DNA from 3 places in the Paenibacillus sp. FSL E2-0151 genome. Region 1 is predicted to be linked to each of the others. Evidence: riboswitches for the same ligand, from Rfam matches in the RefSeq annotation. Region 1 holds a riboswitch; each other region holds the start of a gene.
The links. Region 1 has a riboswitch for S-adenosylmethionine ahead of mmuP (S-methylmethionine permease). Riboswitches for the same ligand answer to the same signal wherever they lie in the genome.
Positions count from the first base shown of each region.

Region 2: linked by a shared signal. The riboswitch ahead of MHI55_RS25835 (methionine ABC transporter ATP-binding protein) and the one ahead of mmuP (S-methylmethionine permease) in region 1 are both predicted to bind S-adenosylmethionine.
Region 3: linked by a shared signal. The riboswitch ahead of metA (homoserine O-succinyltransferase) and the one ahead of mmuP (S-methylmethionine permease) in region 1 are both predicted to bind S-adenosylmethionine.

Region 1 is NZ_CP150308.1:6,089,314-6,099,832, reverse strand. It holds gene MHI55_RS27230 (VOC family protein) at 24-467, shown strand; gene MHI55_RS27225 (VOC family protein) at 696-1,220, shown strand; gene MHI55_RS27220 (PAS domain-containing methyl-accepting chemotaxis protein) at 1,708-2,613, shown strand; gene MHI55_RS27215 (spore germination protein) at 2,762-4,474, shown strand; gene MHI55_RS27210 (spore germination protein) at 4,513-5,613, shown strand; gene MHI55_RS27205 (Ger(x)C family spore germination protein) at 5,610-6,812, shown strand; SAM riboswitch class I at 6,883-6,984, shown strand; gene mmuP (S-methylmethionine permease) at 7,077-8,489, shown strand; gene mmuM (homocysteine S-methyltransferase) at 8,467-9,534, shown strand; gene MHI55_RS27190 (FtsX-like permease family protein) at 9,618-10,519, opposite strand, start outside.
Region 2 is NZ_CP150308.1:5,803,562-5,814,080, forward strand. It holds gene MHI55_RS25800 (NAD(P)/FAD-dependent oxidoreductase) at 1-801, shown strand, start outside; gene MHI55_RS25805 (YuzB family protein) at 798-1,052, opposite strand; gene MHI55_RS25810 (NifU family protein) at 1,131-1,376, shown strand; gene MHI55_RS25815 (SDR family oxidoreductase) at 1,515-2,294, opposite strand; gene MHI55_RS25820 (DUF2167 domain-containing protein) at 2,507-3,469, shown strand; gene MHI55_RS25825 (MetQ/NlpA family ABC transporter substrate-binding protein) at 3,588-4,427, opposite strand; gene MHI55_RS25830 (methionine ABC transporter permease) at 4,503-5,162, opposite strand; gene MHI55_RS25835 (methionine ABC transporter ATP-binding protein) at 5,163-6,197, opposite strand; SAM riboswitch class I at 6,324-6,465, opposite strand; gene MHI55_RS25840 (Cthe_2314 family HEPN domain-containing protein) at 6,595-7,311, opposite strand; gene MHI55_RS25845 (heme A synthase) at 7,475-8,413, opposite strand; gene MHI55_RS25850 (thioredoxin family protein) at 8,961-9,305, opposite strand; gene MHI55_RS25855 (DUF2515 family protein) at 9,447-10,519, shown strand, end outside.
Region 3 is NZ_CP150308.1:2,076,276-2,086,794, reverse strand. It holds gene MHI55_RS09755 (YitT family protein) at 1-741, shown strand, start outside; gene MHI55_RS09750 (zinc-binding alcohol dehydrogenase family protein) at 827-1,840, opposite strand; gene MHI55_RS09745 (aldo/keto reductase) at 1,837-2,814, opposite strand; gene mqnC (cyclic dehypoxanthinyl futalosine synthase) at 3,048-4,184, opposite strand; gene MHI55_RS09735 (aminotransferase class I/II-fold pyridoxal phosphate-dependent enzyme) at 4,426-5,598, opposite strand; gene MHI55_RS09730 (PLP-dependent transferase) at 5,595-6,782, opposite strand; gene metA (homoserine O-succinyltransferase) at 6,807-7,724, opposite strand; SAM riboswitch class I at 7,961-8,084, opposite strand; gene corA (magnesium/cobalt transporter CorA) at 8,536-9,471, shown strand; gene MHI55_RS09715 (HRDC domain-containing protein) at 9,542-10,519, opposite strand, start outside.

The DNA.
Region 1 (10,519 bases):
AATAGGAACAAGGAGGCAATATAATGAATTTTGAAGTGATACCATTTTTGTCGATGAACGGGGATGCGGCGGCAGCCATTGCTTTTTATGAAGAGTTTCTGGGCGCCAAGGTGATATTCAAGAAAAGTTATAAAGAGATGAAGGAAATGAACCCGGGTTTCGAGTACCCTGCCGGTCAAGATGAGTATATTACACATTCGGTGCTGGAGATTGGGGTTAACAAAGTCATGATTGCGGAAGAAGCAATGGACACGGAGAGAGCATGGCAGCTGGGGAACAGCACGTCACTATGTATTCAGTCCAAAGATAAAGATACCATCGATCAACTGTATCATTCTCTGATGCAACATGAGGGTGTGAAGATACTGGTACCGTATGAACAAAATGAATTCAGCCCAGGATACGGTATTGTACGGGACCCATTTGGCATTGCGATTCAGCTATGTGTAACTGTACACGATTTTTAAAATGAGTTCAGGCCCCCGGTTAAGCACTCGATATGTAAACCTGTAACTAACTTAAAAACATCGAAAAAAGAAGAGCCATGGATATCATGCGCTCTTCTTTTTTCGGTTTCTATACAAGGTTGTTCGAGCAACCGATGGTTATAGCGGACCCCTTTTCGTGTAAATCATATAGGTACGGATGTCGCTGTGTACAAGCAAGTTCAATGGATAAAGGAAAGAAGGGATAACATGATTACGAGAGGAATTGACCATATTGGAATAACTGTACCGGACATGGAGCCGGCGACACTATTTCTACAACAGGCGTTTGGAGCTCAACTTGCCTATGACCATATAACGCCGGATGATCCCCCACAGGAAGGACCCGAGGCAGAGCTTAAATTAGGACTGCGTTCAGGAGCAAAGGTTATTCATATTCGGATGTTATCGCTCGGGGAGAGCGCTAGTATAGAGTTATTTCAGTACGCGAATACAGCGCAATCAGAGCCAGTTAGGGCATCGGATTATGGTTTGCAGCATATGGCATTGTATGTGGACGATATGCAAGAAGCTACACGACACTTCAAGGAATCGGGCGGGGTGTTGCTAACAGAGCCTGGGGCGTTGACCGGTCATATTGAAGGTGGGGAAGGCAATCAGTTTGTGTATGGAAGAGCACCTTGGGGGATGCTGATCGAGCTGATCTCTTATCCTGCGGGCATTCAGTATCCGAATCACAGTGAAACGAAGCGCTGGACACCACGAAAGAAATAATGGAGATGAGACTGGATAAGAAACAGGACGATGCACGACAAATCGTTCTGTTTTTCTTGTATATAGGGGTTAAACGGTTATTAAAAAACAGAAATTATGTTACAAATACGTTACAAATACAGAAGTGTATACCTCTTTGCCTTATGTTACGATACGTACTAGTAGATACAGAGATATTTTACGGATAAGATAAGTTATAACGTCTCTTTGCTGGACGATGAATATGCTCCGAAAGTATGTTGATGGAACCCTTTTATCCAGGATATTGAAGAAGCATTGAAACGAAGGAACAACTATATATTTTGACTTCACAGGGTTGCAATAAAAATAAATAACAACAGGTGATCCAAAATGCTGCAAATCGGGTATCCATAGTAGAGCCATCTAGAACCTGATGGATACATATGTTGTTATGATTGTTTTTTGCTAGTTAAAGGCTGTCTATTATGGAATGAACTGTGGGGGTTATCAAGTGTCTATATTAGATATGGAAAAGAAAGATGTTGTCACCGATGCAATGGTCATCAAGGCGATGGAGAAAAGTCTTGCTATCATTCGATTCGATCTGGATCGCCGGGTAACCTACGTGAATGAAGTTTTTGCCCAGACGATGGGATATACGGTAGATGAGATGTACGGCATGAAGCATCAGCAACTGTGCTTCGGTCAATTTGCAAATACTCCGGAATATGATGCTTTTTGGAATAGCATATTTAATGGTGTCAGCTTCCAGGACAAGGTTGAACGCAAGGATGCAAAGGGGAATTCTGTATGGCTTGAAGCGACATATATGCCGGTGTACGATGAGACGAATCAGAAGATACTGGGTGTCTCCAAAATCGCCACCAACATTACCAACCGTCAGAACAACATTTCTGTCGTAGTGAATGAGCTGAAAACGATGTCTCATGAACTGAATGGGCAGGCAGATGTAGGTATTGAACGCAGTCAGGAATTGATGTCCAGTATCTCCTATATCTCAGAGGTGTCAACTTCTAACCGTGCAACGCTGACTCATTTGCAGGAACAGGCCGGATCGATTCAGGGCGTGGTACGAACGATACGCGAGATTTCGTCTCAGACGCAACTGCTCGCGTTGAATGCTGCCATTGAGGCTGCACATGCAGGAGAATACGGACGAGGATTCGATATCGTGGCCAAGGAAGTTAAGAAACTATCCGCAATGGTGGAGAGTTCGATTAATGAGATTCGAGATAGCGTGACTGGAATAACCAAGGAAATTGGCAATATCACAGGTGGCACCAAAAAAGTAGAAGAATATGTGGAGCAGAGCCAGAAGCAGATTGAGATCGCATTGAATGATTTTACAGCAATTGCTGCTTCAGCTCACTTGTTGGATGCCAAAGCGGAGCATGTGACCAGAATCGTATAACAATATATAGTAATAGCGGTTCCTTTCACAGGAACCGTTTTTTTGTCGTTCAGTACTCAAAAAAACGGGAATTATTGTGATCAAACGGGGACACAATACTTGGGAATACCTGCAGCTATGTCATGCAGAGAAATGTTGGGGTGGGAACATGTGGTCAACAATTGTATCCTACGTGCCGGATTGGTCCATATGGATTCAGGCATTCTTGGTCTTCATCATTCCAATTGGTATTACATTGAGCATGCGCTGGATCAATGCTGCCATTAAGCGCGGAAGCTTCTCTCGTTCGAAGCCATCGTCCATATCCTCGAAGGATATCTCGCCAGCAGCCAAAGGGCAGGGTGAAGGGACCGAAACAGGCCACTATGCCAATATTAAATTAACCGAAAAGTACAGCATAAATCTGACGAGTGTGAAAGAAAGCTTTGGACTCAATGCAGACGTGCATATTCGGGAATTTATTATTAGGGGAACGAATACACGGGCTGCGGTCATTTATACCGAAGGCCTGGTAGATCAAGACTTAGTTGATGATCACTTGATTACACCGTTGATGTTCGAAGGTGTTCCTCTACTTAAGCAGGAGGGTTTCCTTCATCCAGACAACGCACACTTACTGTCGGCATATCTGCAAGATCAATTACTTCCTGTCAGTCTGGTTGAGGAGACGAAGTCCCTCCAAGAACTCGCAGTTGGTGTGTTGTTTGGGAAAAATGCACTGCTGGTTGATGGTTTGCCAGGTGCTTTATTAATTGGAGCTCATAAGATCAAAACAAGAGGTATGAATGAACCCTTGTCAGAGGGACTGCTTCGTGGGCCTCGTATTGGTTTTACAGAGCAATTAAGCGATAATACAGGCATTTTACGTCGTTATGGAAGTGATCAGAGCCTGTTTATTAAGAAGTATGAAGTGGGTTCACGGATCAAAAAAGATTTGGCGATAGCCTATATTCAGGATATTGCCGATCCAAATCTCGTTGCAGAAGTATGCAAGCGAATCGAAGAGATGGATATGGATTCAATGCTCGAATCAGGTTATGTGGAACAACTCATCGAAGATAATACGCTGAGTCCTTTTCAGCAGGTACTGAATACGGAAAGACCTGACCGAGTGATGGGTGCCCTTCTGGAAGGCCGAGTGGCAATTTTGTTGGATGGAACGCCATTTGTATTAATTGTACCGGTGACCTTTAGCATGTTGCTTCAGTCTCCAGAGGACTATTATGAACGCTGGATTCCTGGAACATTTTTGCGAGTGCTGCGTTTTATGGCCGCGATGCTGGCATTGCTTGCTCCTGCGCTCTATATCTCGTTTATCTCGTTCCATCCGGGTCTTATTCCAACCAAGCTGGTATTGACGATTATTGAAACGCGTACCGGAGTGCCATTCCCCTCAATTATTGAGGTACTCATCATGGAGCTTTCAATTGAAATCTTGAGGGAGGCCGGGATACGCTTGCCCAAACCGATTGCGCCAGCGATGGGTATCGTAGGAGGTCTGATTATTGGCCAAGCAGCCGTGCAAGCGGGAATAATAAGCCAATTTCTGGTCATTGTCGTTGCGGTAACAGCCATCTCTTCCTTTACGATTCCGGTCTATAGTGCGGGATTAACGCTAAGGATTCTACGATTTGCCGCTATGTTCAGCGCAGCCGTACTCGGATTGTTTGGCGTGGTTATGTTCTTTCTGCTTGTGTGTACACATCTGGCACGACTCTCAAGCTTTGGCGTACCTTATGTTGCACCAGCCGTTCCCTATCACATGAATGAATGGAAGGATTTTGTTATCCGTGCACCGCTAAATATGATGAGAATGCGTCCCAAAATGACTAATCCGATCGATGATGATCGGAAAAAATAAATGGAATTCCATCTACTGAAGGTCTGGAGGTGAACTAAGTGAATGGCTCCCAAGGAAAGCTAACCACGACACAGGCCGTTGTAATTATTGTCAATTACATGCTTGGTGCCGGGATATTGACACTACCTCGAACGACCAGCAAAGCTGTCGGAACACCGGATGTCTGGATTTCCATTATCCTATCTGGATTCATTATCATAGGTGTGGGAATAATTCTGGTTACCCTGTGTCGCAGATTTCCGGAGAAAACCGTCTTCCAGTTCACCCGTGAGATTACGGGCAGCTGGATTGCTTACATACTGGGATTGTCTATGATTATGTATTTCATAGTTATTGCCGCATTCGAAATCAGAGTTATGGCTGAAGTGACTGGGATGTATCTGCTCGAACGCACCCCCACCTGGGCGATTGTGATGGTCTTCATGTGGATCGGTGTATATATGATTTCAGGCGGGCTTGGCGTTATCGTACGTGTGTTTGAGATCATCCTTCCGATTACGATTATTATATTTGTGATTGAAATTTTGCTTAGTAATCAGCTATTCGAGATTGGCAATCTGAGACCCGTCCTCGGTGATGGGATTATGCCCGTTTTCCAAGGGTTGAAGCCTTCACTATTATCTTATACGGGCTATGAGGTGATGTTAATCATGACTGCCTATATGAAAAATCCGAAGAAGAGCAATAAAGCGATGACCTGGGGGATACTCATATCCACTATTATCTACTTGATCACGGTGGTGATGGTTATAGGCAGTTTATCGCTCGATGGCATCAAAACTCGAACCTGGCCAACGCTGGATTTGGTAAGAAGCTTCGAAATCCAGGGTCTGATATTCGAGCGTTTTGAATCCTTATTGCTGGTCATCTGGATTATGCAAATCTTTTCGACTACAGCAATTACACATTACTGCGCTTCGGTGGGTATTCGTGATTTGTTTCGTTCCAAAAAAATCAAAGGCATCATGTACGGCCTGCTGCCGTTCATTTATCTGACAGCAATGATACCCAAAACAGTGGATGATACCTTCGTACTAGGAGATATGCTAGGCAATGTGTCCGTATTTTTGTTTGGCATTTTACCTCTGGTACTACTGTTGTTAAGTCTGATTCGCAAAAAAGGAGGCAAGCATGCATGATTACATTCCGCATGTTGTTACGCTTAGCCACTGTATTATGCATTCTCTTAACGATATCCGGATGTTGGAGCAGTCGAGAGATAGAGGATCTAAGTGTCTACGTTGGTCTCGGGATCGATATCGGCAAAGAGACGGAATTTGAGGAGAACATCGCCAATCAGGGAGGAGGGTATTCCAAGCAGAACAATGTGACAGCCACGGTACAGATTGCTCCGGGTAATTCCAGCAGTCAGAAGAGCCAACAATCCGGTTCGCCTGCTTCTGGTAAAACGTCCTATTCCAATGAACAGCTTACCGGAGATTCCTTGCTGCAAATCTTTCGTCAGTTTGCACTGAGACGAGATCATCCGCTCATCGGACATCATCTGAAGGTTATCGTTGTGTCCAAGGATATCGCCAAAAAGTATGGTCTGGACCAGCTGCTGGATTTTGTACTTCGGGATAACGATATTCGTCCTAACTGTCTGGTGTTGATTAGCCATCATCGCGCTGTTGATGTACTGACTTCAGATGATCCTTCCCGGATTCCAGCATTTTATCTTACAGGTATTACCGGTAATTCATACTTGTCCAATAAAATCCTGGACCCCGTTCTACTCTCCAAATTAGATGCACAAATGCAATCCGGTTCCAGCTTTTTGCTCCAGAATGTACTGAACTTCAATGGAGAGGACAAGTTCTCCGGTGCCAGTATCTTTGATGGGAAAACAACAAAATTCATCGGGGAACTCAGCCAAACGGATCTAGAAGGGCTATCTTGGCTCAGACCTAAAGAAAAAGGAGGTATCTTGAAGACATACAATAAAGAGGGGTTCACTGTTGTATATGAAATGAAGAAGAAAAAAACAACAATAATTCCAAAAGTGGTTGGCGATGATATTTCATTCCATGTGAAAACTGAATCCGAAGGCTGGTTGATGGAGGATTGGCGTGCTCCCGAGGAAGAGGAAAAAGGTGCGTATCTCAGTGAATTGGAAAAAGAATTTGCTGAACTTGCCAAACAACAGATTCGACAGTTGTTATACAAACTGCAGCATACCTATAAAGTAGATGTTGCGGATTTTCGGGATAGCTTACGTATCAAAGAACCTAAAACATGGAAAAAAGTCAAAGACGATTGGGATAAAATTTTTAGCACCGTGCCGATCACGTATGAGGTAAAGACCACCATCACGAATCCGGGGTCTTCCACCGAATAACGAGGTGTGCCATATATTATTTAAATGTTGACACATTCATGATAGATCGCTATATTAGTAAAAAATCATTTTCTTATCCAGAGAGGTGGAGGGACTGGCCCTTAGAAACCTCAGCAACAGATCTGAAGGATACTGTGCTAATTCCAGCGGGTGAAAGCCTGATAGATAGGAGCGTTTGTTTTTATTTGTCAGTAACGGCGCACTCTTTAGGCAGAGTGGGTCTTTTTTGTTTTTTCTGGATGAAGAAGTAGGGGAGCAGCAGGTATGGAGAACAACAACGACAAAGGGCATTTTCAGCGGAAAATGCAGGCACGGCATGTGGTCATGCTCTCTCTCGGAGGAGTCATTGGAACGGGATTATTCCTCAGCTCAGGTTACACCATTCAGCAGGCGGGACCACTGGGAACCATTCTGTCCTATCTGATTGGAGCCATCGTTGTGTATCTGGTGATGCTCTGTCTTGGTGAACTGTCTGTTCATATGCCAGAGACGGGAGCATTTCATAGTTATGCAGCCAAATATATCGGACCGGCAACAGGTTACACGGTGGCTTGGTTATACTGGTTAACCTGGACTGTTGCGCTTGGCTCCGAATTCACAGCCGCCGGATTGCTTATGCAGCGCTGGTTCCCATCGGTAAACGTATGGATATGGAGCGCGGTTTTTGCACTGATGATCTTTCTGTTTAACGCTCTAACGGTGAAATTTTTTGCGGAATCCGAGTTCTGGTTCTCATCTGTAAAAGTAGTGACTATCGTAATCTTCATTATTATCGGTGGCGCAGCCATGTTTGGGTTCATTCCCATGGCGGATTCTGAACCGGCTCCATTTCTATCGAATATTACCGCATCCGGGTGGTTCCCTCATGGGGCTACAGCGATATTGATGACCATGCTTGCTGTAAACTTTGCCTTCTCAGGCACCGAGTTAATCGGCATTGCCGCCGGTGAGACGGAGAACCCGGAAAAGACGATACCAAAGGCTATTCATACAACGCTGTGGCGTTTGGTTATTTTCTTCATCGGAACGATTATTATCTTGTCGGCCTTGCTGCCCATGTCGGATGCCAGTGTACTGGAAAGTCCGTTTGTAGCGGTAATGGAGCGGGTGGGTGTACCCTATGCAGCAGACATTATGAACTTTGTTATTCTGACGGCGATTCTCTCTGCTGCCAATTCAGGCCTGTATGCATCTTCACGTATGCTCTGGTCTCTGGCTGACAAAAGAACGATCTCTCCGTGGTTTGCCAAATTGACCAAAAGCGGAGTACCGCTGAATGCACTTCTGATTAGTATGGTGGGTGGTGCGCTGGCCTTGCTGTCCAGCATCATTGCGCCAGGTACCGTGTATATTACACTGGTTTCCATTTCAGGTCTGGCTGTCGTTGCAGTATGGATGAGTATCAGTGCCTCCCAATACATGTTCCGCAGACAATATATCCGGGAAGGACATGCGGTCAAAGATCTGGTCTACCGCACACCACTGTATCCGGTGGTACCAATTGTTTCATTTATATTATGCCTGGCTTCATGCATAGGTATTGCCTTTGACCCGACACAGCGAATTGCGCTGTATTGTGGGGTTCCGTTTATCGCAGTATGTTACGCTGCTTATTATCTGACAGAACGTGTGAATAAGAAAAGAGGACAAGTACATGACGCAAGCACAACAGAATAACCCCATAGAACAGATCCTTCGTGAACATCCGGTCATGATTCTGGATGGAGCGTTGGCAACGGAACTCGAACAGCATGGATGTGATCTCGATGATCCACTATGGTCTGCTCGTGTGTTGCTTGAGAATCCGGATGTTATTGTTCAGGTCCATGCAGATTATTTTCGAGCAGGAGCCGACTGTGCGATTACATCCAGTTATCAGGCGACGGTGGATGGTTTCCGCAAGAGAGGGATCGATGAACAGTCAGCACTGGAGCTGATCCGCAAGACGGTGGAACTGGCTGTACAGGCGAGAGATGTCGTGTGGGCAGAAGTGCAGAGTAGTTTAGTAGGGAGAGAAAGCTCGACAGGTCAGCTTGTAGAAGCTCCTTCGGTACGTTCCGAGAACGTAGAGAATGAGGAGCATATAACAGATCGTACAGTAGATCGCGAAGGAGACAGTTTTCGTCCACGTCCAATTATTGCCGGGTCCGTTGGTCCGTACGGCGCCTATCTGGCGGATGGTTCAGAGTATGTGGGACATTACGGCGTGTCGGATGAGACGCTGGCCGCATTTCACCGTCCGCGTATGGCGGCGCTGATTGAAGCGGGTGCTGACATTTTGGCGTTTGAGACAATTCCTTCGTTGCAGGAAGCACAAGTGCTGGTTGATTTACTGAAGGAGTTTCCTCATGCGTATGCCTGGTTATCCTTTTCTTTAAAAGACGGGACAAGCATCAGCGAGGGCACACCGCTTGAGGTATGTGCACAGACGTTTGGCTCCGAGCCGCAGATTGCTGCAATTGGCCTGAACTGCGCTCCGATGGAAGTGGTGACGGAAGCAGTGGGTATTCTCAGCAGTGCCAGCGACAAACCTGTTATTGTGTATCCGAATTCGGGAGAAGTATATGATGCAGCAACGAAGACGTGGAGCGGACAGGGTACCTGTGGCAGTATGAGTGATGCTTCGGAGCAGTGGGTTGCTGCGGGCGCGCAAATTATTGGCGGCTGTTGCCGAACAACGCCACATCAGATTGGTGCACTTGCGAAGAAATGGCGGAATTAGTTCATATCATGATAACAAGCCCTTCCACATCCTATAGAGGTATGGAAGGGCTTGTTTTATTGTGTTAAGGCATTCTGATTACATTATTCGATAACCAGTATACGTGGCGATGCTTCCCGAATGATTCTCGAAGAGAACCACGAGCCAAGACTGGCTGCAATGATGCTTAGACAGGTGAACAGTACCATTCCACCCCAATGCAGGATCAGTGGAAGCTGTACGATACCATAACCGGAAAGGACCATTTCGAGTAGAAGAGGCAGCAGGTATACGCCGACGAAAATACCCAGTATGGCTCCCACGGAGGACAGTATGAACATTCCCATGGTGAGCGACAACCGGATTTGACGAGATGTCAATCCCAGCGATTTGTATATCCCGTACGTTCTGCTTTCTTTACGGATATTGATTCTACAGGTACTGAAAATAATGATGAACGTCACAATGATAAACAGCAATCCGATCAGGCTCATCGGATAGATCAGGATGTTAGCGGCTTCCGCGTAAACCGAATCAAGCAAAGTCTTCTGAGTGACTACCGAAGCAAAATCTTTAAATTGCTCATTTAATTCAGAGGCAACCTTACCCGCTTGTGCCATATCGTTCACATTGATGAAGATAACATCAAATTCACTATAATCCGGGTTCACACTTCTCATGGCATCAATGGTGATTCTGCCTGAAACAGACATGTTGGCGAACGCCTGATAGATGCCTGTGATGAGGAATGTACGCTTTTCTCCTTCAATAAAGATATCGATAAGATCACCGAGATCTTTATTTGATGTTTTGGCTACACTTACACCAATGGCAATTTCATTCGCATGTTGTGGGTTAACCCCTTTTAACGTTTCGAATCCAAGTTCCTGATAACTCCCGTCCAGTACACTCAAGTTGAGACTGATGGATTGGCCCTCTACTGCTGCCAAAGACTCCGGGCTAATTACACCCGTTGTGTTCCCTTGCCAGCCTACATTGCTGATCC
Region 2 (10,519 bases), 290 kb from region 1:
TTTGAAGGCCAAGACCCGCTCGTGTACGACAAACTTGTCATTGGACTTGGTTGTACAGACCGTTTCCACAACACACCAGGCGCCGAAGACTACAGCTGTACCATTCAGAGCTTTAGCAAAACACGCGAGACCTACCTGCGCCTTAATGAAGTCAAAGCCTATGGCAATGTGCATATCGTAGGTGGCGGATTAAGTGGTGTCGAGATAGCAGCCGAACTTCGTGAGAGCAGACCGGATCTGAACATCAGCATTTTGGATCGTGGTGAACGTGTATTATCCGCTTTCCCGCAACGTCTATCCGTGTATGTGCATGAATGGTTCAACGAACATCAGGTAGAGACACGCGGGCATATCGCCATTTCACGTGTTGAACCTAACGCCATCTATAACCGGGATGAACAGATTCTAACGGATGCTGTCGTGTGGACTGCAGGCATTCAGCCCGTAAAAGTGGTACAGGATCTGGACGTAACCAAAGACCCTCAAGGACGTGTCGTCCTGAATGAATACTACCAAATCCCGGAATATACCGATGTGTATGTCGTTGGTGACTGTGCCAGTGTACCTTATGCACCTAGTGGTCAAGCTGCGGAAGTACAGGGTGAGCAGATCGCCCATATTCAGCATGCCCTCTGGAAAGGCGAAAAGCCCAATCCACATCCACTCAAGCTTCGTGGCACACTGGGTGCACTCGGCAAGAAGTCTGGGTTTGGGCTGATGGGCAAAACGTCCATGATGGGACGTGTACCTCGTATTTTGAAAAGTGGTGTGCTCTGGATGTCCAAGCGCCATCTCGGTTAGTCGAGATCGAGCTCGTCCCAGACATCGGCTTCGGCAATTTTGGCCAGAATGGCGTTATATAGATCTTCCACTTTGTCCGTGATGACAACTTCACCATTCACCAGTGCAAAAGGAGTCATAGAACATTGGCCGCAGTTGGTGAGGCAGCCGTATTCAATCACGTCATAGTCTGGATTTTCTTCCAGTTGATCCATGACTTCATCTGTGCCAAAATGCATATTATTGGCACAAAATTCAATAATCGGTCTCATATAGGTTCACCTGCTTTGTTTGACCATTTTAATTTGTGGCCATTTGTAATATAATATAGGGGAAAGGAGTTGAAAAAAATGAGCGAAAACGCACAAAGCACCATGTATGATGAAGTAATTGATGTGCTTGACAAACTTCGTCCGTTTCTGCAACGCGATGGCGGTGACGTGGAACTGGTCGACGTGGAAGACGGCATTATTAAGCTGAAACTGGTCGGTGCCTGCGGCAGTTGCCCAAGCTCCACCATTACCTTAAAAGCCGGGATTGAACGTGCCCTTCTCGAAGAAGTTGAGGGTGTACAAGAAGTCGTACAAGTATTCTAATCAATCCTTCACGAAATAAACCTCAAGAGCCTTTCGCTTCGCATGAAGCGGAGGGCTCTTTTTTTGTGTGCATATGCAGAGAGTCCATGTTCACAGTCACCTTGACCCGTTTCCACGTACAATCCTTCAATTCACCTTTTAAGTATCCTCACGCTGTATGGTCGGACGAATCGGATCAAGTCCTCCAGATACATCCATAATGTTGCCTGTTATAAAATCGGAATGATCAAGGCACAGATACGTAATCACTCGTGCAATATCTTCACCGCTGCCTGGACGCCCTCTTGGCGTTTCCTCGTCGATGATGCCTGCCATTTCATCAATCGTTTTCTCTTTGTTCGCACCACGAATGTCACCTGGACATACCATGTTAACCGTAATTCCATACGGGGCTTCTTCAACCGCGAGTGTCTTTGTGAACGAAACCAGACCCACCTTGGCAGCCGCATATACGGCGCGATGAGGCCAAGATCTCGCTTCTCCAGCATGACTGAAGCCAAAATGGATAATGCGTCCCCATTGCTTGCGTCTCATCTCTGGCAATACACGCTGATCCAGTAACATCGGTCCCAACAAATTTCCCTGCACAAGCATCTGGACCTCAGCTTCAGAATAATCCGCAAATAATCGGCGTTCACGGACAAATGGACCTGCGTTATTCACCAAAATATCAATGTTGCCCAGCTTACCTTCCACCTGCTCAACCAATGAAGAGATATCTTCCACCTTGGATATATCAGCCTGGATGGCAATGCACCGCACACCCTTGGCTATAATCTGAGCCTTTAAAGCCTCAGCTTCTGTTCTGCTGTGTACATAGTTGAGGGCAATATGACACCCTTGATCTGCCAGACTGAGGGCCGTCATTTTACCAAGACCTTTGGCACTTCCCGTTATGAGGGCAATCTTTCCCTTCACGTTCATCCCCCTCTTCAAAGAGCAGTCACTATCCAGTATAAAAGATTTATCGTCCTCCTACAACTCGCTTATCCACAAGGGATTATTCACCTTTAATTCCAAATATATCTTGATTGAAAACAAACACCTATGGTACTGTCGATGATATAACCCGAAAGGACCTCTACATGAATATGAAGAACAAAAGATGGATAGCATTTCTTACACTTTTAATGTTGAGTTTATTCACAGTCTTTAGTGCCTTACAGGTATCAGCGGCGGCAAGTGAGAATGAGCAAGCACCTGATGAGTACGATTGGATTATTGGACCAGCATCTGTCTCTCTGGATGGTAAGGCCACGCTGGAAGTCCCTGAAAGCCATTCCTATCTGGATAAGCCCAATACCCAACGCTCGATACTTAACAGTGATGGAAAGCCTAACGGGAATGAAATCGGAAGCCTAACCAGCAATAGCGAATTCGGCTCGTGGTATGTAGTGTTCGAGTACGTGAAGACAGGTCACATCCACGATGACGATCAAAATTTGAATGCCGAAGAACTGTTAAGCAGTTATATCCGAGGCACAGAAGAAGATAACAGAGAACTTGATCCTGAATATAGAACGTACATAACGGGGTGGGAAATCGAACCGGCATATGACAGTACCAAACACCAGTTGGTTTACTCCCTTGGTTTCAAGAATGCTGATCAGCAAGCCATGGTCAATTACAATGTAAAACTCCTGACACGCGAAGGATACATCACAGCCATTCTGGTTACAGATACGGCCAACTTTCAACAGAGCCGTCAGGCATTCGAGGAAACCGTACTTCATAAGCTTAGCATCAATGCAGGATACACCTATGAGGAGTACAATGCTTCGACTGACAAAACATCCACTATAGGGCTCAACAGTCTTCTGATGGGCGGGATCGGGTACACAGCTTCCCAGAAATTCAGTGCTCTTCTTTTGCTCAAAAAAGGATGGGCTTTGATCCTCGTTGTCGTCCTTGGGTTAATTGGTTGGATCAGATACAAGATCAAAAGCTCACACGGAGAAGAAGAAACACTCTCTCCCTCCGAGAGAACGTACCTGCAAGAAGCAGATGAGCAGCAGTATGCTGATCAGAATGAATTATCCTACTACCGCCAATCTGGGCATCCATCCAACGCGGAGAAACCGGAAAAACTCTGACTTGTGTTGATCCCCACGTCAGCACAGATTAGGAAACATAAAATAAGCCGTATATCTCTTCAGAAGAGATATACGGCTTATTCTTAATAGCTTCACATCATATCATACATATCGTGAATTATTCAGTTGCAGGTTCAACTGCACCTTTATAACGTTCTTTGATGAATGTTTTCACTTCTTCGGAGTGCAAAGCAGCAGCCAGTTTTTGGATTGCATCTGCATCCTTGTTGTCCTCACGGGAAACGAGGATGTTTGCGTATGGGTTACCTTGCAGATCTTCGATCAGCAAAGCATCATTCGCCGGATTCAGGTTCGCTTCGAGCGCATAGTTAGCGTTGATGAATACCAGATCCGCTTCATCCAATTGACGAGGCATCATGGCTGCATCCAGCTCAATGATATCCAGGTTCTTCGGATTGGCTGTGATGTCTTGAATCGTAGATGAGATATTTGTGTTGTCTTTCAGCGTAATAATACCTTCCTTCGCGAGCAACAACAGTGCACGTCCACCATTGGATGGGTCATTTGGAATTGCTACTTTTGCGCCGTCTGCCAATTCATCCAAAGACTTAATCTTTTTGGAGTATCCACCAAAAGGTTCAACATGAACAGGTGTTACAGAAACGAGGTTGAATCCACGTTCTTTATTCTCTGTGTCCAGATAAGGCTGGTGCTGGAAAAAGTTCGCATCCAATTTTTTATCAGCAAGCTGCTGATTGGGTTGTACATAGTCGTTGAATGTAACGACTTGCAGACGGATACCTTGTGCTTCCAGTTCAGGCTTGATGCTTTCCAGAATCTCTGCATGTGGTGTAGGTGAAGCTCCAACTTTCAATTCAACTGTACGAGGTGCACCTGCTGAATTGTCTGCGCCGCTATCGGCGTCCTTGTTGTTTCCGCAAGCTGCGAGAACCGCAATCAACATAAGACTAAGTAGAGCAAAAGACCATTTTTTCATGTGTAAAACCCCTTCTCTAATCATTTTTGTCATGTGGCATCTGCATTATTGCATAACCATCATGTTATCTATGTGTTATTTCCTGGTGAAAAATGTAACCAAGCGATCTCCAGCCATCTGGAGAATTTGCACAAGAATGATCATCGATACTACGGATATAATCATGATTTCATTTTGATAACGATAATACCCATAGTTGATTGCCAGCGTTCCTAGACCTCCACCACCAACCATGCCCGCCATCGCCGTGTAAGAGACAAGCGTAACGATGGTAATGGTAATACCAGCAACCAAACCAGGTAACGCTTCAGGCAGTAATACCCGTCTTACAATTTGTCCGGTCGATGCACCCATTGACTGTGCCGCTTCAATGACACCCCGATCAACTTCTCGCAACGTCGTCTCCACCAATCGAGCAAAGTAAGGAGCTGCTGAAATAACTAAAGGTGGTATAACACCTAACACACCTGTAGCAGTACCGACGAGTGAACGAGTGAACGGTATAAGAGCAACAATCAATATGATAAATGGGACTGAGCGCAAAATATTCACAATCAAGGACAATATAATGTACACCGTCCGTGACTTGATCGAAGCAGATCGGGCTGTCATGAACAGCAGCACTCCGAGCGGTAAACCAAAAATTACGGTGAACAAGCCTGATACACCCAAAATTTGCAGTGTCTCAATGGAGGCTTTACCAACCTCTTCCCAGCGAACTGTTGAAAAATCCATCTAACGAAGCACCTCCACATCAAGTCCCTCTGCGGTCAATTCTGATATCGTCCGATCAATCGCATTTGAATCACCCTCGAACCGAACGGTCAGCTGCCCATAAGGAACTTGTTTGATCGTAGAGATTGTACCTTGCAGGATGGCAAAATCCACTCCTGTCTTACGTACCGTTCTAGACAAAATCGCTTCATACGTTTTGTTACCCAGAAAGGATATCTTCACAAGTTTGGAAGCAGCACCTGCCTGCAATTCAACGCCTGCATTTGCCAGAGCGGTCTCTTCCAGAGCAAGTCCAGCTTCATGGTCACGCATCATGAAGTCCCGCGTAATCGCATGCTGCGGCTTCAGGAACACGTCTGTTACAGGTCCTTGTTCCACAATGCCGCCCTGATGAATGACAGCCACCTTGTCACAGATGTTCTGAATGACATGCATCTCATGTGTGATCAGCACAATCGTAAGGTTGTACTTTTCATTAATGTCGAGCAATAACTTCAGGATTGAATTTGTCGTCTGCGGATCAAGTGCCGAAGTAGCCTCATCACAGAGAAGAACATTTGGGTCACTTGCAAGTGCTCTCGCAATCCCTACACGTTGTTTCTGGCCACCCGATAATTGAGCCGGATATTTGCTGCTGTGGTGCTCCAGACCAACCAGTGCAAGCATTTCCTTCACTTTGCGATCAATGGCTTCCTTGGGTGTATTCACAAGCTTTAGTGGAAAAGCTACATTGTCATATACCGTTGCCGAAGATAACAGATTAAAGTGTTGAAAAATCATCCCGATCTTGCGTCTCTGTTGCTGCAATTCAGTTTTGCTTAGTTCAGTAAGGTTGATTCCGTCGACCCATACCTCACCCTCCGTAGGCCGTTCCAGCAAATTAATGCAGCGAATCAATGTGCTTTTTCCAGCTCCGGAATGGCCAATCACACCGTAGATTTCACCCTTTTGGATGCTCAAATTCAGCTCGGATAACGCTGTTGTAGATTTTGCCCCTTTGCCGTACGTTTTCGTTAAACCTTTTAATTCAATCAATCGCACTTGCCCCTTTCCAACCACCTACATGTATCTTTACCCGATCTAAAGGAAAACTCCCCTTAAAGTACAAAAAAAGAGCCCTTTGCAGATACAAAGAGGGCTCTTCACGTGAAAGAATATACCTTCTCATCTGCCAAAATCGTGTCTTGCACCATTTTGTAGGAATTAGCACCTAACATCTATAACGAATGATACATGTATCATGTCATTACAAATCGGTTGCCGGGCTTCATCGGGCCTGTCCCTCCGCCGCTCTCGATAAGAAATATGTTGTTGTAGGATTTTATAAGTTCATGTAGTTTATGCTTTATAATGTGAACGTAACTTTTGAAATATCAATTATATCCGTGTAACATTCGATTGAAACTCAGTATATTCCAAGTATTCCGATTTGTCAAAGGGAATTATTCCTTTTCCATATTTTATTGATATAACTATAAGAGGCTGTTAACGTTTCACAGACCATATCGACGCCCTGACGCATTTCCTGCACATGCTGATTCAGATCCTCCAATTTCACTTTACCTTGCAAGGTCTGGTGTAACTGCCACAGGTCATCGTGCATTTCTGAGTTCATGTAGTGAATTTCCATATTACGTCGCTTGCGCAGCTTGCTCATCGGCTCACGATAAGAGTCCTTGATCTGTATTAATTGCAACGCAAGATCATGATGTTCCCTCGCATAGTCGAACTGCCTTAACACAGTAAAATAAGAAAAATGCGCTTTGGTATTGGAAGTATTCAGCTGGAATATTTCATTTAATACTGTGCCGACTTTATCCAGAATGGCAAAGCAGCGGATAAAGCCATCTTTGTAGAAATACACATAACGTGCATACTCGGCTTTTTCAGTCGCCGTCATATCATCCGTTGAGCCTGCAACGACCTTTCTGCGAAAATGAGCAGCAGCGAAACAACTTTGCTCCAGTTCATCCAGTGAGGAGATGAGTCCCTGAGTCCACACATACAGTTTCCGATAGTCATGCGTGGGATCATGGTCCACATGCATTTGTCGTTGAAATAGCTCAAGCGTATGCGCCATTGCGTCCATCGCTGCCTTCAATTTACCTTCGTTTATACGTGGCTTTTCCCCCAACAACGTTCGCAGCATATCTAACCTCCTCTTTTCCAAATCAACAAGAATTCATCACCGTAAACGTAACATCATTCATTCCGTGTAATTGCTGCTTGCCATAGGTTGCCCTGATCCCTCTGACATCAAACAAAGTCCACCTGTCCAATGATGTACATCACTGGATGGTGGACTTTCATATTTAAAAACGATTAGCCGGGCGATGCAGCTTGTACACCAGGAAACTCATATACGTTAAGACTCCGAACAATATGGCGATATCCAGCATATGAGCAAGAGCTACGAACATGTATACTTCCGGACGGTTCATTGTCACCATCATGAAAATACCAATGACTACTTGCATCAGAATAAGAACAACGGATACCACACCCAGAGTACGCATTTCCTTGTTGTCCGGATGATTACGGTAAGCGAAGTGACCCAGGATTGCGATAACAATCACGAGCGACGCAGCTGCTGCACGGTGAGCAAAAGCAACCGCTACCCCACCCGAAAGCTCAGGAATAATCTGACCGTTACAAAGCGGAAATCCAGAACATCCGCCGGCAGAATCCGTGTGACTCACAAATGCACCTGTGTATACCACGAGATATGTGTAAATGGTGGAGAACCAGACCAGATTTCTGAATTTTTTACTAACCCGAGGGTATTTATTCAGGCGCTCTAATCCGCCATCTTTGGCCTCCTGCCTTATGCCCAGCGCCATCATTAGAGAACTGGCAAAAGCAATCAATGCAAAGCCAAAATGCAGTGCCATGACTGCTGAAGATTGGGAGAAGACAACGGCAAAAGCCCCCATGATTCCCTGGACGATAACAAATACCAGAGTTAAGAAAGAAAACAATTGCAGGTCACGGCGTGACTTGCCAAACCGCAGAAAAGCAACAAACGAGGCAATGGACAACAGTCCAGCCAGTGCACTTACAGCGCGATGGGAATATTCAATGAGTGAAGCCACAGTATGTGCGGGAACGAGTTTTCCGTTACATAAAGGCCATTCTGTTCCGCAGCCAAGGCCTGATTCCGTTTTGGTTACGATGCCTCCACCAAAAGTGGCCAGAAACATGACAAGACAGGTTAATACGGTTAACCATTTAAACAAAGTTAAGTGTTTCAATTTTTTCTCACCCGCTGTTGGTTTAAGATGGCGAAGAATATTCTCCGCTTGTTTCGGTACTTTGACACTTATTTCACAACTAAATTCATTATACCGGATAAAATGTTCATTGACGTCGCGCTTTGTGACAAAATGTTAACGTCTGGTGAAATAATGACCCGCAGGTCATTGGAGTTATGTAATTGAGGGATATGCCAGTTCAATTGTGTCTTAAACAGAATCCTGAACACACAAACGCCATTTCCCTATTTCAAGAGAAATGGCGTTTCATCTAGTATACCCTTTTACAACATGAACCTGTCATACTTTTATATAAGTTCAATGAAACATTTACACAATAACGGAGAGGACAGAAATAGCCTGAAGCGGAGCTAAAAGCTTTCTGAAAGAAAGCTGCATCGGAAGCATATGCTTCGCCTTTATCCCCGGATTTCCCCTTTTTAAAAGGGATCAAAGAAATCTGGGGATAACAGCGATCAAAAGGCTATTCTGTCATCGGAGTGTCTGTGTGTCTGTGTAAATATTCATAAGTTGAACTTATATAACATCATTTATGGATTGTGTTGTACACCTCAACTGCGCGATCCAGGAACTGCTCAATCTCTTCTCTCGACTTGCGCAGCTTGTTCACATACCGTACGAGTTCGCGGCCATCCGTGTACGCCACAAAGCTCGGAATGCCAAGAATATTCTGCTCTTCACTAACGGTTCCAACCTGATCCACGTCGACCTCAATTAAGGTCAGTTCACGTGCATATTTCTCTTCAACCTCAGGCATAAACGGATCGATGTATTTGCAGTCACCACACCAGTCTGCCTTGAATACGGCAATCGTCAAACGTGGGGATTGGATGGCTACATCAAAAGCCGGTTTGGAAGTGATTTGTTCCATTCGGTTCATCTCCCTTTCTGTACCTTGTCTTACCCTAAGTGAAGCAAATTGGCGAGTGGAAGTCAAATAATCAGCGCATACTTAGAATAACCACATGGTCTGTGAAAATAAACCCAGAACATCATGAAAGGATGTCACATCATGACTTCCACCAGAACCGATTCTTCCAGCGAACAACATCACGGGTCCCTCCTGCAGATGGTCCGTTCCATTCCGGGTGCTGCCCGGGAAATCTGGCGTGGCAAACAGGCTGCATGGCAAGCTTCTGCACAGCTTCGTCACCCTTTGCGTGACATCGAGTGGGATACAGATACGGCAGCTGCCTTACAGTCTGAGGTGGAGCGTTTGTTACCTGCCAGCAACAAATCTTTTGCACGCACGGACCAGGTTCAAAGCGCACTCGTCTGCGAAGAAGATTGCATCATTCTGGAAGAGATTAAGACACTGACTCAAGAGCACAATCGGAGTAATATCACTCGCACGGCAGCTTATCTGGAATGTTATGAGCAATATCCCGAACTGCATTGGGCACTGCTCGCCCATATGGTCTCTCGCAACGGCGGATATCACATGACAGATCTTCAGAGTGACTTAATGCATAATCTACAGAATCAAAGTGATCGCGAGCATATGTATCGGCTGCTGGAGCGGTGCAATGCACTCATTTTCCAGGATGCATATCCCCAGCTTCTGCTGTATATGAACAGTCGCCGGATCGGACGTAGCTGTTTCCATCTCTTGTCGCACTTTCACGTATCGGCGTTTATGACGCCGTTTTGGGAACGCTTTTGGCTAGAACGATGCAGTTCACTGCTAAGTGTGGCATTAATTATTAATGAGCAGAACTATATCGAGAGCCGGGTGGTGCAGCATCCTTATTTTCAAAAAGAAGTACTTTCCAAACCCGCATTCCATCTGCATAATCTGGCCGGTCTGAATCATATCGTCTTTCCTCTTGGACGGGGAGCAGGACTCGCAGGACGCGTCATTGAACATTTTGGCAAACTGGATGAGCGAATCATGTTTGGCAAAGGGCTATATGCTCTGTTGTTTGGCGTGGAGCAAGTACACACACAAGTGTTGGAGTTCGCACGCTTGGTTCCCCATCGTGGCTCGCGCGCTGAATATTGGCCTGGGCTGTTTACCAATCGTGAAGACGAGGCAGGGGAACATACACTTTATGCTCAGGAGCTAATGGATGAAGAATGGCTTCC
Region 3 (10,519 bases), 3.1 Mb from region 1:
ATTACAGGCATTTCCTCACTCTTCGCCCACTGGACCGAAATGAGGATTGGTTTGTTCCTATTTTTATTCAATGTGCCGTTTATATTTCTGTCTTACAAGATTGTGCAGAAGAAATTTGTACTGGTTACTGTTCTAGGTCTGGTTGTCTTTTCGATCGGTGCCATTGTGCTTCATCCCATGCCGCCACTTGTAGAGCATCCGCTGGCTGCTGCCATGTTTGGCGGATTATGCCTCGGACTCGGAATTGGACTCGTCGTGCGGTATGGCGGGACACTGGATACGCTGGAAATCGGTGATCCGTCTTCCCGCCCACCTGAACGTGTGTTTAGCGGAAAACGGATGCTTATCGAAAAAATAATCATGCTGCTTAACTTGTTGATACTGACAGCCGCTGGTGTTGTCTTTGGCTGGGACCAAGCGATGTATTCTGTAATCGCCTATCTTATTGCTTATGAAATGGTGTACATTGCGTTCAGGGGCTTCTCTTCCAAACGCAAAGTATGCATATTGACCACACAAAGCTCTCAAGTTGAAAAAGCTGTACGCAAACGGCTACGCCGTGAACCTGGAATTCTGGAAGCCACTTCTGACTCAACACAACTCGCGATGGCGGAAGGATGGATCAGGCAAATCCCGGGTGCACTTTATTATGAGGTACATGTGCTGGAGATGATCTGGTTGAAGTCCATTGTGCGTCACATTGATCCACATGCGGGCATTGTAACGAATCCGGAAAAATAAAAAAACGCTCTCTTCCCCTATGGATGGACAGTATTGTCCACCAAGGTCAGAGAGCGTTTTTTTCTGTTATTATAATTAATTGTTATTATAGTTCAACGATGGCTTTGACTACATGTGAATCTGGCAATAACCATTGATCTATTGCAGTAGGTAACTCATCAAATTCCACACGGTGTGTGATATACCCATCCATACTTAATTTCTTTTGACGCAAGGTGGACAGAACCTGATCAAAATCTTCACGGGTTGCGTTTCGACTGCCCAGGATACTCATCTCCCGCTTGTGAAATTCGGGGTCATGAAAGGTAATATCCGCTTTCACCAGTCCAACAAAAATGAGTTGACCACTATGCGCCACATATTGAATGGCCTCATTCATGGAATTCACGTTACCTGTTGCATCGAAGACAGCTGTAGCATAGTCGCCTCCCGTAATTTCAGCCACTTGTTGTACAGTATGTTCATTGGCCTGTACTAGGTCATCCGCTCCAGCCCAAGTCCGGCTAAGCTCCAGCCTGTCCAGATTACGATCAACGGCAATAACACGCGCTCCAGCCTGTTTGGCAAATGCCATCACACCCAATCCAATGGGGCCAGCTCCAATCACAACCACATGCTCACCAGGTTTAATTCCTGCTCTTCTGACAGCATGGGCTCCAATGCTTAATGGCTCTACCATTGCCGTCTCATCCAGCGTCAAACCTTCTGCTGAGAGCAGATGTGAGACAGGCACGTTAATTTTTTCTCTCATGCCTCCGTCTACGTGCACACCCATGACTTGCATGGACGCACAACAATTGGTTTTTCCACTGCGACATGCAATACAGTGACCGCAGTGCAGATACGGAATAATACTTACTTGATCCCCAGGCTGTAACCCAGCCTCGTTCGGACCGATTTCTTCAATAACAGCCGCCAGTTCATGACCCAGAACACGAGGATAGGTAAAGAATGGCTGATTGCCTTTGTACGCATGCAGATCCGTTCCACAGATCCCAATCCGCCGAATGGCAACCAACGCCTCTCCTTCTGCTCGTTCCGGTTGAGGCAGGTCCTGGAGCTTCAATTGATCTATTTCTTCACATACAATGGCTCTCATCGTTGTTCCCCCTTGGATGCTTCTGCTGACGTGTTGCTTGGCTTCGTATTATATTCAGGTCGTCCGCTTGACCACGTCTCGTTATGCAATGGAGCCAGAATGCGCAGCACTTCATCCAGCAGGCTCTGATCCAACGGTTCCTCTATCCAGGCTGCATTATTGAGGATATTGCGCTGGCTGGCACTGCTCACCAGTGTTGTCGGAATTCGTTCATTCGATGTGGAGAATTGCACGGCCAGCTTGGCAATGTCACTACCTTGTTCTGCACAGAAGCGGGCAGCCTTCAGGCAGAGCTCTTTCACCCGATCATCTGCCGGATGCCAGGCAGGAGCCCCTCGGGTACTCAACAAGCCCATAGAAAGAGGCGAAGCATTGACAAGGCCAATTTCTTTTTTTTCCAACAAGGGCAATAACGATAATAACGAGGTATCATTCAATGAATAATGACAATACGAGATGATCGCATCCGCATCGATCTGTGGCAGAACCTTCTCAAACAATGGTAAGGGCAATCCACAAATGCCCGCATGTCGTATAACTCCCTGCTCTTTCAGACGCAGCAACGTTGGAAAGGCTTCTTCTACGATGATCTCTGCTGGCACAAATTCAATATCATGTAGGAACAGAATGTCGATATAGTCTGTATGCAGTCGATCCAGGCTCTCTTGCACGCTATCCAGAATCCGCTGACGTGAAAAATCAAACTCATTTTCCCCATACCGTCCGGCTTTGGTTGATAACATATATGAATTTCGCGGCAAGCTAACGATGGCTTCACCCAACACTGTCTCCGCTTTTGTCAGCCCGTAGTAAGGCGAAACGTCTATGTAATTCATCCCCGCATCTACGGCTGCATGTACAGTGCGAATCCCTTCGTCCCGGTCAATGTCACGAAATACAGAACCGAGTGAGGATGCTCCAAAACTCAATACAGGTACGTCCAGTTTCGTCTTGCCAAGTATTCTTCTCTTCATCGGTTTAACCCCTTCCAGCGTGTCTGTCTACACAAGTTCCCCTTCATTGTAACAGTTCAATTTCAATATAAAATATCGCCAATTGCGTAACATGTACTGTTTGATGACCTCGAACCGCAGAAAGAAATCAAAAAGCCCGCCGTCTCTCCAAACGGAGTAGTCAGCGGGATTGGCTTCATAAATACTTATCTAACGATCAAAGTTTATAAAGAGTAGTATTGAATTAATTAGAATTAGTTCTGCATTACGAAATCTTCATGCACGGCATTCTCTTCGTCAAACATACGCACGATGTCATATCGGGTGTTACGTTGTGCCGGGATATAACCGGACTCCCGAATCAAACGGAGAATGGATTCAATGTTAACTTTGTAAGTTGCACCAGCAGCAGATACAACGTTCTCTTCGATCATCGTGCTACCGAAGTCATTACAACCAAATTCAAGCGACTTCTTACCGATCTCAGGACCCATCGTTACCCAAGAGGATTGAATGTTCTTGATATTATCCAGCACCAGTCGGCTGATGGCTACAGTCTTCAAGTACTCTTCCGGAGTCTGACGCTCCAGCTTAAGGTTGGTATTGTCTGGCTGGAAGGTCCAAGGAATGAATGCCAGGAAACCTTCGGAGTCATACTTGTTCGCAATACATTCGTCCTGAGCTTCACGTACACGGAGCAAGTGTAATGCACGCTCTTCCATCGATTCACCAAGTCCGATAACCATCGTTGCCGTGGTGTTCATACCGATGCGGTGTGCAGTTTGCATAACGTCCATCCAATCACGCCATGAACCTTTCAAGCGACTGATCTTCCGACGTGTGCGGTCATCCAGAATTTCAGCACCGCCGCCAGGCAAGGAATCCAGTCCAGCTTCGTGAATGGCACGAACAACTTCTTCCAATGTAAGGCCATCGGATACTTCAACCATTTTCATAATCTCCGCTGGGGAGAAAGAGTGCATCGTGATGTTTGGGAAACGCTCTTTGATGGCTTTCAACAGGTCTGTATAATAGCTGAAAGGCAAGTTTGGATTCGTTCCACCTTGCATCAAAATCTCGGTACCATTCACATCTTCCGTTTCCTGAATCTTCTGGAAAATCACTTCGTCCGGAAGCACATAACCTTCATCCGAACCAGGTCTGCGGTAGAAAGCACAAAAACGGCAGTACACATCACACACGTTTGTGTAGTTGACGTTACGCCCAATTACAAATGTTCTGTATGGTTCAGGGTGCATGCGTTTCATAATGACATTAGCAGCTGCCCCGATTTTGTCCACTTCATTGGATTCAAATAACTGAATCGTGTCTTCCAAGTCCAAACGTTCGCCCCGAAGGGCTTTATCTAAGATACGGTCTACCGTACTCATCGTAAAAAAGCCTCCCTCATGAAGAGAAATTATATAACGATCCGTCCCAACTTGCTCAAGAGAAGCAAGTTCTGGTGGCAACATCGTATTTCTGTACTCCACATATCGTAACACAGGTTACATGTGAAAAAAAGCACCTTATGTACAGGTGCTTTAAAAATAAGTAAAAATTTTTACATATGGAAAAGAATTAGTTCGAGATTAAGTGATACGCATCGGCGTATTCGGGCATCCACTTTTGTTAGGATTCCTGAAGTGCTTGTTCCAAATCTACAATGAGATCTTCGATATCTTCCAGACCTACAGAGAAGCGCAGCAACCCATCTGTAATGCCACGGTCACGGCGAACCTCAGCCGGCATTGCCGCATGAGACATCATCGCTGGGTAGGACAGAATACTCTCCACAGCTCCCAAGCTTACAGCAACAATGGGGAGCTTCACCCGGTTAAGAACTGCTTTTGCACGATCACCTGAACCGACGTCAAAAGAAACGACAGCTCCATATCCTGTGGACTGGCGCTCATGTGCCTCACGGCCCGGATGATCCTCAAGTCCAGGATAAAACACAGCGGTAATATCACTGCGCTCATTAAGCCATGCCGCCAGTTTGGCTGTGCTCCGTTCACTATGAGCCATGCGAGCCCCCAAGGTTTTCATCCCGCGCATCAGAAGCCAGGATTCTTGTGCCCCGAGTACAGTTCCAAGTCCATTTTGCAACTGTTTCAGTTGTACGCCAAGTGATTCCGTGCGAGCAACCGCTAACCCTGCCAGTACATCACTGTGACCTCCGAGAAACTTCGTAGCACTATGTACGACGATGTCCACACCAAGCTCAATTGGACGCTGATAGTACGGTGTCATAAAGGTGTTATCCAGAATCGTGATGAGGTCATGTTCCTTCGACCAGTCAGTTACGGCAGCGATATCCGTAATTCGCAGTGTAGGGTTGGACGGTGTTTCCATATAAACTGCCTTGGTGTTTGGCTTGAGTGCCGCTTTTACTTCATCTATATTGGTCATGTCTACAAAGGTTGTCTCGATCTGCATACGGCTTAATATGGAAGTAAGCAAACGATACGTACCTCCATATACGTCTTCCGTTACAATCATGTGATCCCCTGCAGAGAACATCATGAACACGCTTGAGATCGCAGCCATCCCCGAAGAATAGGCAAAGCCTCGTGCGCCGCCCTCCAGCAATGTGATGTAATCTTCCAGAGCCTGACGTGTCGGATTACCCGAACGACTGTAATCATGTTGAGGCGGATTGAAGATATCAAAATGATGGAATGTTGATGCTTGGTAGATCGGTACACTGGAGGCTCCAGTCGTTTTGTCAATCTCATCGCCAAAATGGAGCAATTTGGTATCAAATTTCAACTCGGAATTGGGCTTGTTGTTGGACTCACTCATGAGTGCACGCCTCCTTCCACTTCCTGTTGTGCAGCTGTCAGAGCATTGCCGAGATCTGCAATCAGATCATCTGCATGTTCAATGCCTACGGAGAACCGGAGCAGACGGTCATCCACACCTACGGCTTCACGAATTTCAAGAGGTATATCCGCATGAGTTTGTACCGCCGGATAAGTCATGAGAGATTCCACTCCACCGAGACTTTCGGCAAAAGCAATGAGTTTGATATGACGAAGTAATGGTTCAACATAACGTGCATCCTTCACTTTGAAAGAGAAGATACCGGTGTTACCCGTGGATTGTTTATTCTGTACCTCATACCCCGGATGATCGGATAGGCCTGGATGATACACTTCAACCACCGCTGGGTGCTCAAGCAAGTATTTGGCAATGGTAAGTGCATTGTACTCATGACGCTCCATGCGAAGAGCCAAGGTTTTCATACCTTTCATCAACTGGTAGGAGTCACTTGGAGATAATACCGCTCCAATGGAATTATGCAGGAACGCCATCTCTGCAGATAATGCCTCACCCTTGGTTATAATTAATCCGGCCAACACATCATTGTGTCCGCCCAGATATTTGGTAGCGCTATGAATGATGATATCGGCACCCAGTTCAATCGGACGTTGGAAAAATGGAGTCAGCAACGTGTTGTCAACAATGGTCAACAGGTTGTAACTTTTCGCCCAGGAAGCGACAGCTTCCACATCGGTGATCATCATCAACGGATTGGTTGGTGTCTCAATAAATACAGCTTTGGTATTCGGCTGACGAACATTTTCCAGTGCTGCAATGTCATTTGTATCCACATAACTTGCGGTTACACCGAAACGGGACAAGATGCGTTCAAGCAGACGATAGGTTCCGCCGTATAGATCCAGCGATACAATCAGATGATCCCCTTGACCGAACATGGCAAAGATGGTTTGTAGCGCGGCCATACCTGAACTACAGGCAAATCCTGCATCACCGGACTCCAGCGCTGCGGCCGCCTCTTCCAACACTTTGCGAGTTGGGTTGGTCGTACGAATATAATCAAACCCCGTGCTTTGTCCAAGCTTCGGGTGGCGAAACGCAGTGGATTGATAGATCGGAAAGTTAATGGCGCCTGTAACCGGTTCATTGATGGACCCAATTTGTGCTAAGCGGCTTTCGATTTTCAACTTGTTGTTGTCTTCCATTGCTGCATCCTCCTGTAATCTCGATTAGATTTGCGGGCCAATATCGTAAGGTGTTTCTTGATACACATAGTAATTGAGCCAGTTAGAGAATAATAAGTTGGCATGAGCGCGCCAAGTAGCTGGTGGCACACGGGAAGGATCGTCATTCGGATAATAATGTCTAGGCAATGCGATATCCAACCCTTTAGCTGTATCCCGGTCATACTCCCACTTTAATGAGAACGGGTCATACTCGGCATGTCCTGTGGCAAAAATCTGTTTGCCGTCTCTGGTAGCAACCAGGAAGATCCCCGCTTCCTCGGATTCAGCCAAAATCTCTAAATTCTCATTCTTTTCAATATCTTCGCGTCTCACTTCCGTATGACGGGAATGTGGAACGTTGAATACTTCATCGAATCCACGCAACAACGGAACATGTGGTTTGTTGATGGTATGTGGGAAAACGCCAAAACACTTTTCATCAAGTGCAACCTTGGGTACGTCAAAATGATGGTATAAACCTGCCTGGGAAGCCCAACATATGTGGAGGGTTGAAGTCACATTGGTTTTAGTCCATTCGAAGATCTCCTGGATTTCATTCCAATAGTTCACGTCTTCGAAATCCATCTGTTCCACAGGGGCGCCCGTAATAATCATTCCATCGAAACGACGGTGCTCAATCTCATCAAAGGTTTTATAGAACAGATCCAAATACTCCTGAGACGTATTCTTCGACGTATGGGATTTGGGATGTACGAGAACGACATCCACCTGAATAGGTGTGTTTCCCACCAGACGAAGCAATTGTGTTTCGGTCGTTTCCTTTGTGGGCATCAGGTTTAATATAGCGATACGGAGTGGACGAATATCCTGCTGATATGCAGAAGTTTCATCCATGACGAAGATATTCTCTCCTTCAAGTACTTCTTTTGCTGGTAGCGTATCGGGTATTTTGATTGGCATAGTAAGTCTAACTCCTCCTTGTGCATAGATAGATGCAGCCACCCCTGGCTTGATGTCTTCACATCAATACAGTTATAGACTGCCTTGAGCTTGTAAAAACATTGAATTGCTCTTTCATCCAACATTACAAACAACCTCAAGTTCCTTAGCGAAAATCACTGCTGAGAAGTCGGGGCATATGACAAAGACCTTACTCGGATTTCGAGAAAGGTCATATGTAAAATAGATATGCGCCTCTCTCATCTCTCAGTTACAACAGTGCCACTTGACACTTAGTCGCTGCAAGAATTAGCACCGTGCGGTATACCGCCGGTTGCCGGGTTTCATCGGGCCAGTCCCTCCACCTACTCTTGATAAGATTTCGCTGTATTAGATTGTAATTGAATATGGTTCACCGTCTACTTTATTACATTAATGCCCTCACGTCAAGTTGCAGTTCGATGTCTGCTTCCCAGATCGGAACCGTTCATCATCCATTGTCATACACTGCCTCAGGGCGCGAAATAGACACATTTTTGCGCTTGAAAGCACCTTGTACCAGCGGTATACTAAACAAGGTGTTATAAACCCTTATGTGAGAGGTGACATATTAAATGGATGGCGACCCGAGGCCTGACTGGCAGCCGAATTCCGACAAACTGCATAGAGAACTGACATCAGCATGCCGGCAGCGGGACGTGACTTCCGTTTGATTATATAGTGAACGCAGCCCTGATCTCCAGGCTCCGCTGCCGACCGGCTGATTTGTTCTTTTTGCGCCCATAATGATAATATCCGCCAAGTTGGCGGGTGCAGAAGGAGTAGATTAACGATGAAAATCCGGTTGGTAAACAACGGTGTATTTATTCCGGTGGACGACATTCAGCAGGCGCTGACTCCACCAGCGGAAGGATTTTACTGGATTGATGCAGACGTAGACGATTTGGCGGTACTTCAGCCGCTGTTCTTGATGCATGATCTGGCTGTAGAAGACTGTCTTAGTGACGAAGAACAACGTCCGAAGATTGAAATTTATGAGAACCATTATTTTATTGTGATTAATAGCATCCGTTTCGATGATGAAGAGATATTTCTACGTGCGGTCAACTTATTCCTTGGCAGACATTTCATTATTAGTGTTACCAAGCACAAGATCAGCGAATTGCGCACACTGAAACCGATCCTGTGGGAACAGGAAATCAGTACACCGGATCGTCTGCTGTATTTACTGGTTGACTTGATTGTTGATAATTATTTCACCGTAGGTGACCGAATTGAAGCACGAATCGAGAAGCTTGAGGAAGACATTCTGATGCATACCAAAAAGTCACATTTGAGTGAAATTATCGGGCTGCGCAGTGAGATTTTGTGGCTGAAAAAAGTGCTCGGACCTCAGAAAGAGGTCATTAACACCTTGAATAAAAAAGATCTGCGTCTCATCGATGATCAACTGCAAAAGTATTTCAGTGACATCTATGAGAATGCTGTAAAAATATCTGAAACCTTTGAGACTTATCGCGACCTGATGGGCAACTTGCGAGAAGCCTACCAATCCAGTATTGCGAACCGGGCGAATGAGATCATGCGTGTATTTACCGCCATTACCACGGTCTTCATGCCGCTGACGGTCATTACCGGTATATACGGCATGAACTTTACGAACATGCCAGAGCTTAACTGGAAATACAGCTATTTTGTTGTGATTGGCCTAATGGTTACCCTGGGCCTGAGCATGTTCTTCATTTTCCGCAAGAAAGACTGGGTATGAACTCGTATGAAATAACAAAGACGAAGCGCTCCTCCGGGAGAAACGCCTCGTCTTTTTTCATTTCTGATTATTAACCAACATTCTTCTCTGTCTCTGCGTGCCGACGGAAGCGGATTCGAATCATGCGCAGTCTTTCATAGACCTGCTCCAGACTTCCTCCATCGGGTTTCTCTCCTCCATACACCTTATGTAATACTGGCTTCAGGAACGTATCTCCCAGCTCCTCATACGCACTCCATACGGCCTCTTGTTCGTTCTCTGGCATCACTGCCAGCTCCACATCAAGAAGACAATCGGTGTCATAACCTTCGTGATCCAGTGCCTCTAACAGCTCAACCAACTCGCGTCGGGATAATCCAGATCGATTAACAATCTCCTCTAACGTATGCCCTTCCTTCATGCCTTCAAGCACCTGCTTACGCGTGGTGAACTTATCAAGTTCCTGCTTGTACTTCTGCTCTCTCTGCTTGTATAACCAACTCTCATACTCTTCTTCCTTCAGCGCCGTGTATACCCAGTCCAGCGGGAATGTCGTTGAACGCTCCAGTCCGGTTGTAATCTCCATCCATTCCGCACCATACTCAGTTGCTTTGCTCTCTCCTACGCCCGGAAGTTGCATCAGTTCATCCAGCGATTGCGGAACAAAGGCACTGATCAAACGCAGCAGACGATTCGTTGCAATAAAATACGGTGCCTTCCGGTCAGACACAGCTCTCTTCCTGCGCCATGTGCACAGATCCGTATATAATTGTTCATTGCCGTATAACTCACTGTAACAATGGAGCCGCTGTCCACCATAACTGCGTGACTTCAGATCATCATTCTCATGAAATAACCCCTGCAACTGCGGTCGGTACCCCTCACTCATCTGTATGGCAAGCTGATGACGGTAAATATGAAGCAGCTCCTCCCAAGAAGTCCCTTCATACCAGATGCTGTCCTCACGCTCTCCTTCCTCGTAGCGACTCCATCCCAGCTGCCAACTATCTTCCTCTTCCCCAATCCATAACTGTGCATACTCTGCATTCTGATCTGACATTCTGGACAA